One region of the Janthinobacterium sp. CG_23.3 genome, then DNA from elsewhere that is predicted to be linked to it. Evidence: predicted binding sites of a transcription regulator. Region 1 holds the regulator's gene; each other region holds the start of a gene.
What was found. The regulator sigma-54, encoded in region 1, starts transcription at its own class of promoters, with help from an activator protein. The targets are predictions, from matches to a motif close to TGGCANGNAANCTGCTTT.

Region 1 (2,201 bases):
CGGCCTGTCCTACCTGCCGCAGGAGGCGTCGGTGTTTCGCAAGCTGACGGTGGAGGACAACATCCGCGCGGTGCTGGAAATCCAAAGCGTCGACGGGCGCGCGCTGAAAAAAGCCGAAATCGAGGCCAGGCTCGACACCCTGCTGGCCGACCTGCAAATCGAGAAGCTGCGCGAGAACCAGGCGCTGTCGCTGTCGGGCGGCGAGCGGCGCCGCGTCGAGATCGCGCGCGCGCTGGCCACCAACCCGCGCTTCGTGCTGCTCGACGAACCCTTCGCCGGGGTCGACCCGATCGCCGTCATCGAAATCCAGCGCATCGTGCGCTTCCTCAAGGAGCGCGGCATCGGCGTGCTGATCACCGACCACAACGTGCGCGAAACGCTGGGCATCTGCGACCGCGCCTACATCATCAACCAGGGCTCGGTGCTGGCCTCGGGCCGGCCCGACGACATCATCGCCAACGAATCGGTGCGGCGGGTCTACCTGGGTGAACATTTCCGCATGTAAATCCGATGAAACAATCCCTGCAACTGCGCACCTCGCAGCACCTGGCGCTGACCCCGCAACTGCAGCAGTCGATCCGGCTGCTGCAGCTATCGACGCTGGAGCTGCACCAGGAGCTTGAGCAGTTGCTGGGCGAGAACCCCCTGCTGGAACGCCTCGACGACCCGCTCGACCGCTCGCTGCGGCTGCTGGCGGACGGCGCGCTGAGCCCGACCGGCGCGCCGCCACAGGACGGCGCGGCGGCGCCGGGGCAAGATAGCGCGCCGGCGGCCGACGCCGAACCCGCGTACGACGGCGCCGAGCACGCCGCCGCCGACAACGGCGACAGCGACTGGAGCGAGATCGGCCGCGGCAAGGCGCCCGACGACGAGGATTCCCGGCCGCAGCTCGAAGCGAGCCAGCGCACGCTGCGCGAACACCTGATGGAGCAAATGCGCGTCACCGTGCAGCCGCTGCGCGACCGCGCGCTGGTCGAGTTGATCATCGACGCGCTCGACGACAACGGCTACCTCGAGGAGCCGCTCGACGAGATCCTGGCGCGCCTGCCGGCCGAGCTGGACGTCGGGGCCGACGAGATGCGCACCGCGCTGGCGCTGCTGCAAAGCTTCGACCCGGCCGGCGTCGGCGCGCGCAACGCCTCCGAATGCCTGGCGCTGCAAATCAAACGCCTGCCGCGGATCGCCATGGTGACGCGGCGCATGGCGCTGCTGATCGTCGAGCGGCACCTGACCTGGTTCGCCCAGCGCGACTTCAACAAGTTGAAAAAGGCCCTGCTGTGCGACGACGAGGACTTGCGCGAGGCGCAGACGGTGATCCGCCAGTGCAACCCGCACCCGGGCGCGGTGTTCGCCGCCGACGTCTCCGACTACGTGGTGCCGGACGTCGTCGTCAAGCGCGCGCGCAACGGCTGGCACGTCAGCCTGAACCACGAGGTCATGCCGCGCCTGCGCGTCAACGCCATGTACGCCAACCTGCTCAAGCAGGGCAAGGGCGAGGGGGCGATGGGCGCCCAGTTGCAGGAGGCCAAGTGGCTGATCAAGAATATGCGCCAGCGCTTCGACACCATCCTGCGCGTGGCCCAGGCCATTGTTGAGAGGCAGAAAAATTTCTTCTCGCACGGGGCGGTGGCGATGAGACCCCTTGTGCTCCGTGAAATAGCTGATACACTGGGTTTACACGAGAGTACTATTTCTCGGGTAACAACTCAGAAGTATATGCTGACCCCGCATGGCATGTTTGAGTTGAAATATTTCTTTGGTAGCCATGTCGCCACCGAAGCGGGGGGAGAGGCATCATCGACGGCGATACGGGCGCTTATTGTGCAATTGACAGGAGCTGAAGACCCGAAAAATCCTTTATCCGACAGTAAGATTGCGGACATGCTGGGAGAACAAGGCATGGTGATTGCGCGACGCACTGTTGCCAAATACCGGGAAGCGCTGAAGATCCCGCCAGTCAGTCTGCGAAAATCGTTGTAGTTTTACTTTGGTTCCTCTGCGCGCCAGAAGACCGGCGAAGGCACGAACCCGACATCATCTTTAGGAGTGTGTATGAATCTCACTATCAGCGGACATCATCTCGAAGTGACACCGGCCATCCGTGAATACGTACAAACCAAACTGGAGCGCGTGCAACGCCATTTCGATCAAGTCATTGATATTGCTGTCATTCTGACCGTAGACAATCTGAAAGAAAAAGA
Region 2 (2,201 bases), on a different contig from region 1:
ACGCCGATCCCGCCGCGCCCCATCTGCATTTCGCCGTCTTTGAATTGGAGCCGGCCAAAGAGTGGTGGAAGGGCGCGCCGCAAAACCCCTATCCGCTGCTGCAACCGGTGTTGTAAGACAGGCAAGCTTGACTGCTGTTATTGTTGCTAAATGGGTTAATATGCATATGTTCATAAAAACAATATTCCCCGCTAAATAATTCAAGCAACAACTCCACATCCACCAGGCCACGATTTCGAGCGCGTTCTCGAAATACGTGGCCTGTGTCTTCTTATGAGAACAAAGAAATGAAAGTGATTTTTCCGGTTTTGATAGGCACGCTGCTGCTGGCGGGCTGCGGCGCGAAAAGGGACGCGGGCGGTCCGGGCGGCGCGGCGGTCAGCGTGGGCGACAAGGGCAAGGGCAGCGCCTACCTGGCGTACGCCCATTCCGCCTCGGTCGATACGGCCGAGGACGGCGTGCGGCCCTTGTATGATAAGTTGGTCGCAACCTGTAAAGCGGAGCCCGCCGACGGCTGCGTGCTGCTCGATTCCGAACTCAGCAGTGGCCGCGACGTCAGTGCGCGCGTCAGCTTTCGCGCCGCCCCGGCCGGCGTGCGCCGCCTGCTCGCCCAGGCGTCGGCCGGCGGCGAACTGGTCAGCCAGTCCACCGAGGTGGAAGACTTGGCCGGTCCTATCGTCGACAGCAACAAGCGGCTCGACATGCTCAAGCAATACCAGAAGAAGTTGCAGGAACTGGAGCGCCGCGCCGAACGCGACGTCGACGCGCTGATCAAGGTGTCGCGCGAACTGGCCACCATCCAGTCCGAGCTGGAACAGGCCAGCGGCGACAACGCGCGCCTGATGGAGCGGGTCAACAAGGACGTGTTGAAGGTGTCGATCGGCACGCGCATGAACCGCTCGTTCTGGACGCCGGTGCGCCACGCGCTGGGCGATTTTTCCGGCAACCTATCGAGCGGCATGGCCGGCGCGATCACCGGACTGGCGTATATGTTGCCGTGGATTCTGGCCTTCCTGCTGCTGTTCCCGCTCGGGCGCAAGGCTTGGCGCAAAATCCGCTCTTGAGTTGAATGCCTTTAATGTTGGCCTCGAGCAGCGCGTCTTGCGTCGGCCAACATTGTCGGATTACGCCCGATGGGCTAATCCGACCTAGGTGTCCCCGCTCGTGGGGCGCACCGTTTTAATACGTCCTTCGCGGGCACCGCGCAAAGCTCACCAAGCTGCGGCGCGCCCGCACCAGAAACGATAGCCCGCCTGGCCCTGGAATCGAAAAAACGCACTGAAAAAGGTGGCACGCATCCTGCTATAGATGCTGTGTCGGTCCTTTTTACAAACTTTTCGATTTCAACCACCCAGGAGCAACCATGTCACGACGTATTCTTCTGAAAGCGAGCGCGGCGGCCGCTTTGGCTCTAACGACTTCGTCCTTTATGCACGCGGCGATTGCCGGCGACACCATCAAGATCGGCATTTTGCATTCGCTGTCGGGCACGATGGCCATTTCCGAGACCTCGCTGAAGGATGTCGCCTTGATGACGATCGACGAGATCAACGCCAGCGGCGGCGTGATGGGCAAGAAACTGGAAGCGGTCATCGTGGACCCGGCGTCAAACTGGCCGCTGTTCGCCGAGAAGGCGCGCCAACTGGTGTCGCAGGACAAGGTTGCCGTCGTCTTCGGCTGCTGGACGTCGGTGTCGCGCAAATCCGCCTTGCCGGTGTTCAAGGAACTCAACAGCCTGTTGTTCTATCCGGTGCAATACGAGGGCGAGGAATTGGAAAAGAATGTGTTCTACACCGGCGCCGCGCCGAACCAGCAGGCGATTCCGGCGGTCGAATATCTGATGAGCAAGGACGGCGGCGGCGCCAAGCGTTTCGTGCTGCTCGGCACCGATTACGTCTATCCGCGCACCACCAACAAGATCCTGCGCGCCTTCCTGAAAAGCAAGGGCGTCAAGGACTCGGACATCGACGAGGTGTATACCCCGTTCGGGCATGCCGACTATCAAACCATCGTCGCCAATATCAAGAAGTTTTCGGCCGGCGGCAAAACCGCGGTAATCTCGACGATCAACGGCGATTCCAATGTGCCTTTTTATAAGGAATTGGGCAACGCCGGCCTGAAGGCGACCGACGTGCCGGTGGTGGCGTTCTCGGTGGGCGAGGAGGAGTTGCGCGGCGTCGACACCAAGCCTTTGCTGGGCC
Region 3 (2,201 bases), on a different contig from region 1:
CCAACGAAGATCTGGGCAAGAAAATGCTGGCCGAGTCCGGTTTGCCTATCATCGCTGCCGATACCATGGAAGACGCGGCCAAGAGCGTTGTGGCTGCCGCTGCCGGTCACGCTTAATTAAGGAATCACTATGTCCATTCTGATCAATAAAGATACCAAAGTCGTTACCCAAGGGATCACCGGCAAGACCGGCCAGTTCCACACCCGCATGTGCCGCGACTACGCGAACGGCAAAGCCGCTTTCGTGGCCGGCGTCAACCCTAAAAAGGCTGGCGAAGACTTCGAAGGCATCCCGATTTTCGCCAACGTCGGCGAAGCGAAAAAAGAAACCGGCGCCAACGTGTCGGTGATCTACGTGCCGCCGTCGGGCGCCGCCGCGGCGATCTGGGAAGCGGTCGAAGCCGAAATGGACCTGGCCATTTGCATCACCGAAGGCATTCCCGTGCGCGACATGATGGCCCTGAAGGACCGCATGGCCAAGTCGGGCAGCAAAACCCTGCTGCTGGGGCCGAACTGCCCGGGCCTGATCACGCCTGACGAAATCAAGATCGGCATCATGCCGGGTCACATCCACAAGCAAGGCCGCATCGGCGTGGTGTCCCGTTCGGGCACGCTGACGTACGAAGCGGTCGGCCAGTTGACCGCGCTGGGCCTGGGCCAGTCGAGCGCAGTGGGCATCGGCGGCGACCCGATCAACGGCTTGAAGCACATCGACATCATGCGCATGTTCAACGACGATCCGGACACCGACGCCGTCATCATGATCGGCGAAATCGGCGGTCCCGACGAAGCCAACGCCGCGTATTGGATTAAAGACAACATGAAAAAACCGGTGGTCGGCTTTATCGCCGGCGTCACCGCCCCTCCGGGCAAGCGCATGGGCCACGCCGGCGCGCTGATCTCCGGCGGCGCCGACACCGCGCAAGCGAAACTGGAAATCATGGAAGCATGCGGCATCACCGTGACCAAGAACCCGTCCGAAATGGCGCGTTTGCTGAAAGCCATGCTGTAATCACAGCGTTGCCAAGGCGGTCAAGGTTGTACCCAACGGGGAGCTGCGGCTCCCCGTTGCTATTGGCGCCGCCGACACGCGCGGCGCGGCCGATGCGGCCTGACAAAAATTGTCAAGCGGCGGCGCCAAAATGGCCGACTGACAATAAATGGCGCGCCGATTGACAAATATCGTCAACCGCCGCCGCGTAACATTGCGCAAATTTCATTCTTGGCGCCCGCGGCGGGCCGTTTTGCGCCTGGCACGCCAATTGCTCTTATCCCTGTGTGACACCACTTTTCGATACACCACCCAGGAGCGCTAAAATGAAATCGATGAAAATGATCAAGAAACAAGCACAAGCCGGCTTCACCCTCATCGAGTTGATGATTGTCGTGGCCATCATCGGCATCCTGGCGGCCGTGGCGATTCCGGCCTACAGCGACTACACGGTCAAGGCGAAAGTGGCCAACGCCATGTCGGCGGCCGGCGCGATGAAAACCGCGATTGCCTTGTGCGCCCAGGAAGCCGGCGGCGAGCTGACCAACTGCAACACTGCGTTCGTCGGCAACACCCTGCCAGCGTTTACCGCGACCAAGGAAGTGGCAAGCGCAACCGTCACGCTGCTCGGCGTCATTACGCTGACCTTGAACGATATCGGCAAGGGCACGTCCGGCAAGACCATCACGATGATCCCTACCGTTCCGGCCGGCGGCAGCGCCATGACCTGGGCCAACTCGACCAACATCCTGGCCGCGGACAATCCAGCGGCGATCGCGGCGATTACCAAAAACAACATCTAAAACCGGCTTCGCCCGCCCGGAAAAGCCGCCTTTTGGCGGCTTTTCCCGTTCTACACGATCTTCTGGCGGTCGGCGATCAGCGCCTCGTAGGTCAGGTTTTGCAGCATCGTGTAATGGACCGGTTCGAGGTCGGTGAATTGGACGCCGTAGGTGAACACCTCGGTGCGCGCGCCGGCGGCCGGCTTGACGATGTTGACGTTCTGGATGGTGGCGCCGGTCTTCACGCGCACCTGGTGGTTGCCGGGCTGGGCGATCAGGGTGAACGACAGCGTCACGCTGGGCTCGTCCGGCGACAATTTCCTGGGCGACTCGATCAGCGCGCCCGACACGCTCAGATTGACCAGGAACACCGACACCGACGGGTGTTCGGCCGACGCCAGCTGGGCTGGAATGTCGACTTTCACGCGC
Region 4 (2,201 bases), on a different contig from region 1:
TGTTGATGTTTTCCATGACTGCACTCATCGCATCCTCCGTGGTTTAAGCTTTGATCTGGAACGACGCGGCGTAGGCCTTCGGATTCTTGCCGTCCCAGGTGGTGCCGTCGATCATCTTCACGCTGCGCATGGCCGACTTCGGCACGCTGACCTGGGCCATCGCGGCGGCGTCCTTGTAGACGTCGATCTGGTTGATCGCCGTGGCCACCGCCAGGTAGTCCGGCTCGGCCTTGAGCAAGCCCCAGCGCTTCTGCTGGGTCAGGAACCACATGCCGTCCGACAGGTAGGGGAAGTTGACGCTGCCGTCGTTGAAAAATTTCATGTAGTTCGGGTCGTCCCAAGTCTTGCCCATGCCGTTCTGGTAGCGGCCCAGGATGCGCTGGTTGATGACGTCGACCGAGGTGTTGACGTAGGACTTGTCGGCGATGGTTTGCGCCATCTTGTTCTTGTTCGACAGCGAGGCGTCGATCCAGCGGCCGGCCTCGAGCACGGCGGCGGTCAGCGCGCGCGCCGTGTTCGGGTATTTCTTGACCCACTCGGCGGTGCTGCCCAGCACCTTTTCCGGATGGTCGCGCCAAATCTCCTGGGTGGTGGCGGCGGTGACGCCGACGCCGTCGACGATGGCGCGGTGGTTCCACGGCTCGCCGACGCAAAAACCGTCCATGTTGCCGATGCGCATATTGGCCACCATCTGCGGCGGCGGCACCGTGATCACCTTGGCGTCCTTCATCGGGTCGATGCCGTAGCTGGCCAGCCAGTAGTACAACCACATCGCGTGGGTGCCGGTCGGGAAGGTCTGGGCGAAGGTGTAGTCGCGCTTGTCGGTGCGCATCAGCTTGGCCAGCGAGGCGCCGTCGACGCCGCCCTTGTCGGCCACCTTTTTCGACAGCGTAATGGCTTGGCCGTTGTGGTTCAGGTTCATCAGCACGGCCATGTCCTTCTTCGGCCCGCCGGCGCCCAGGTGCACGCCGTACAGCAGGCCGTACAGCACGTGCGCCGCGTCCAGCTCGCCATTGACCAGCTTGTCGCGCACGCCCGGCCACGAGGCCTCCTTGCTCAGCACGATCTTGATGCCGTACTTCTTGTCGAAGCCCAGCACCGACGCCATCACCACGGAGGCGCAGTCGGTCAGCGGGATGAAGCCGACCTTGACCTCCTCCTTTTCCGGCTTGTCGGAGCCGGCTGCCCAGGCGCCGCCGCCCGGCAACGCGGCCAGCGCGGTGGCGCCGGCGCCGGCCACCAGCAACTTGCGGCGGCTCGGATTGAAGGGGGTTTCGATTGTCATTGTGGCCTCGTAGAGTGCATGGAATTGCGGAGACAAGGGCGGCGGGCTGCTGCGTCCGGCTTGCCGTTTCATCTAGCTGCTCAACAGGTAACAGCAATTGGTGTGCCAGCTCGACAAGGGCGGCGGCGCACGGTTGGCGAACGGTTTTAGCGCGTTTTTCAGCCCTGTGAGTGTTTTTCCAGCACCGATATTGTGCGCCGCACCAACAGCACGCACCGCTGCGACGCTCGGCCCGGGATCAAGCGCGGGCGATAAATAAGTCGACGCGCGCGCCGTTTCGCCCTATCTTTGTAGCAGCCAACGCCGGCCGGACCGCCGCGAGCGTCGGCGCCACCGGGAATTGATCACATGAGCCATCCACTTCGCCGCGCCGCCTGCGCGTTGGCCGCGTCCGCGCTGCTGGCCGCCGCGCCGCGCGCCGCCGCGCAACAAGAGTTCGTCTACCGGGGCCTGTGCGACGCCTCGGCCGCCGTCGCGCTGGGGCCGGACCGTTTTATCGTCGCCGACGACGAGCGCAACACGCTGAAAATCTACCGGCGCGGCGTCGCCGACCCGGTGGACGCCGTCGACGCCTGGGAATTCCTCGCCACCAAAAAAGACAAGGAATCGGACCTGGAGGGCGCTGCGGCGATCGGCCAGCGCATCTACTGGATCTCCTCGCACGGGCGCAACAAGAAGGGCGAGGCGCAGCAGCGCCGCCACCGCTTCTTCGCCACCGACATGGGCGACGGCGAGGGACACCCGCGGCTGACGGGACGGGCCTACGCCGGGCTGCAGGAAGACATGATCGCGGCGGCGGAACTGCGGCCGCTCGGGCTCGCCGCGGCGGCCGGGCTGGGGCCGGAGCAGCCCGGCGGCTTCAACATCGAGGGCCTGGCGGCGACGCCGCAGGGCCAGTTGCTGATTGGCCTGCGCA

Region 2: a site for sigma-54 is predicted at 1,289-1,306, ahead of urtA (urea ABC transporter substrate-binding protein). Genes of this name have one in related genera too.
Region 3: a site for sigma-54 is predicted at 1,251-1,268, ahead of ACFDR9_RS19855 (pilin). Genes of this name have one in related genera too.
Region 4: a site for sigma-54 is predicted at 1,376-1,393, ahead of ACFDR9_RS09805 (CmpA/NrtA family ABC transporter substrate-binding protein). Genes of this name have one in related genera too.

What each region holds. Positions count from the first base shown of each region.
Region 1 is NZ_JBJXIB010000089.1:10,804-13,004, forward strand. It holds gene lptB (LPS export ABC transporter ATP-binding protein) at 1-505, shown strand, start outside; gene ACFDR9_RS19065 (RNA polymerase factor sigma-54) at 511-1,980, shown strand; gene hpf (ribosome hibernation-promoting factor, HPF/YfiA family) at 2,053-2,201, shown strand, end outside.
Region 2 is NZ_JBJXIB010000038.1:34,346-36,546, reverse strand. It holds gene ACFDR9_RS11505 (M23 family metallopeptidase) at 1-116, shown strand, start outside; gene ACFDR9_RS11500 (DUF4349 domain-containing protein) at 288-1,064, shown strand; gene urtA (urea ABC transporter substrate-binding protein) at 1,364-2,201, shown strand, end outside.
Region 3 is NZ_JBJXIB010000095.1:9,922-12,122, forward strand. It holds gene sucC (ADP-forming succinate--CoA ligase subunit beta) at 1-116, shown strand, start outside; gene sucD (succinate--CoA ligase subunit alpha) at 130-1,011, shown strand; gene ACFDR9_RS19855 (pilin) at 1,317-1,793, shown strand; gene ACFDR9_RS19860 (flagellar brake protein) at 1,844-2,201, opposite strand, start outside.
Region 4 is NZ_JBJXIB010000029.1:40,855-43,055, reverse strand. It holds gene ntrB (nitrate ABC transporter permease) at 1-28, opposite strand, end outside; gene ACFDR9_RS09805 (CmpA/NrtA family ABC transporter substrate-binding protein) at 44-1,285, opposite strand; gene ACFDR9_RS09800 (DUF3616 domain-containing protein) at 1,634-2,201, shown strand, end outside.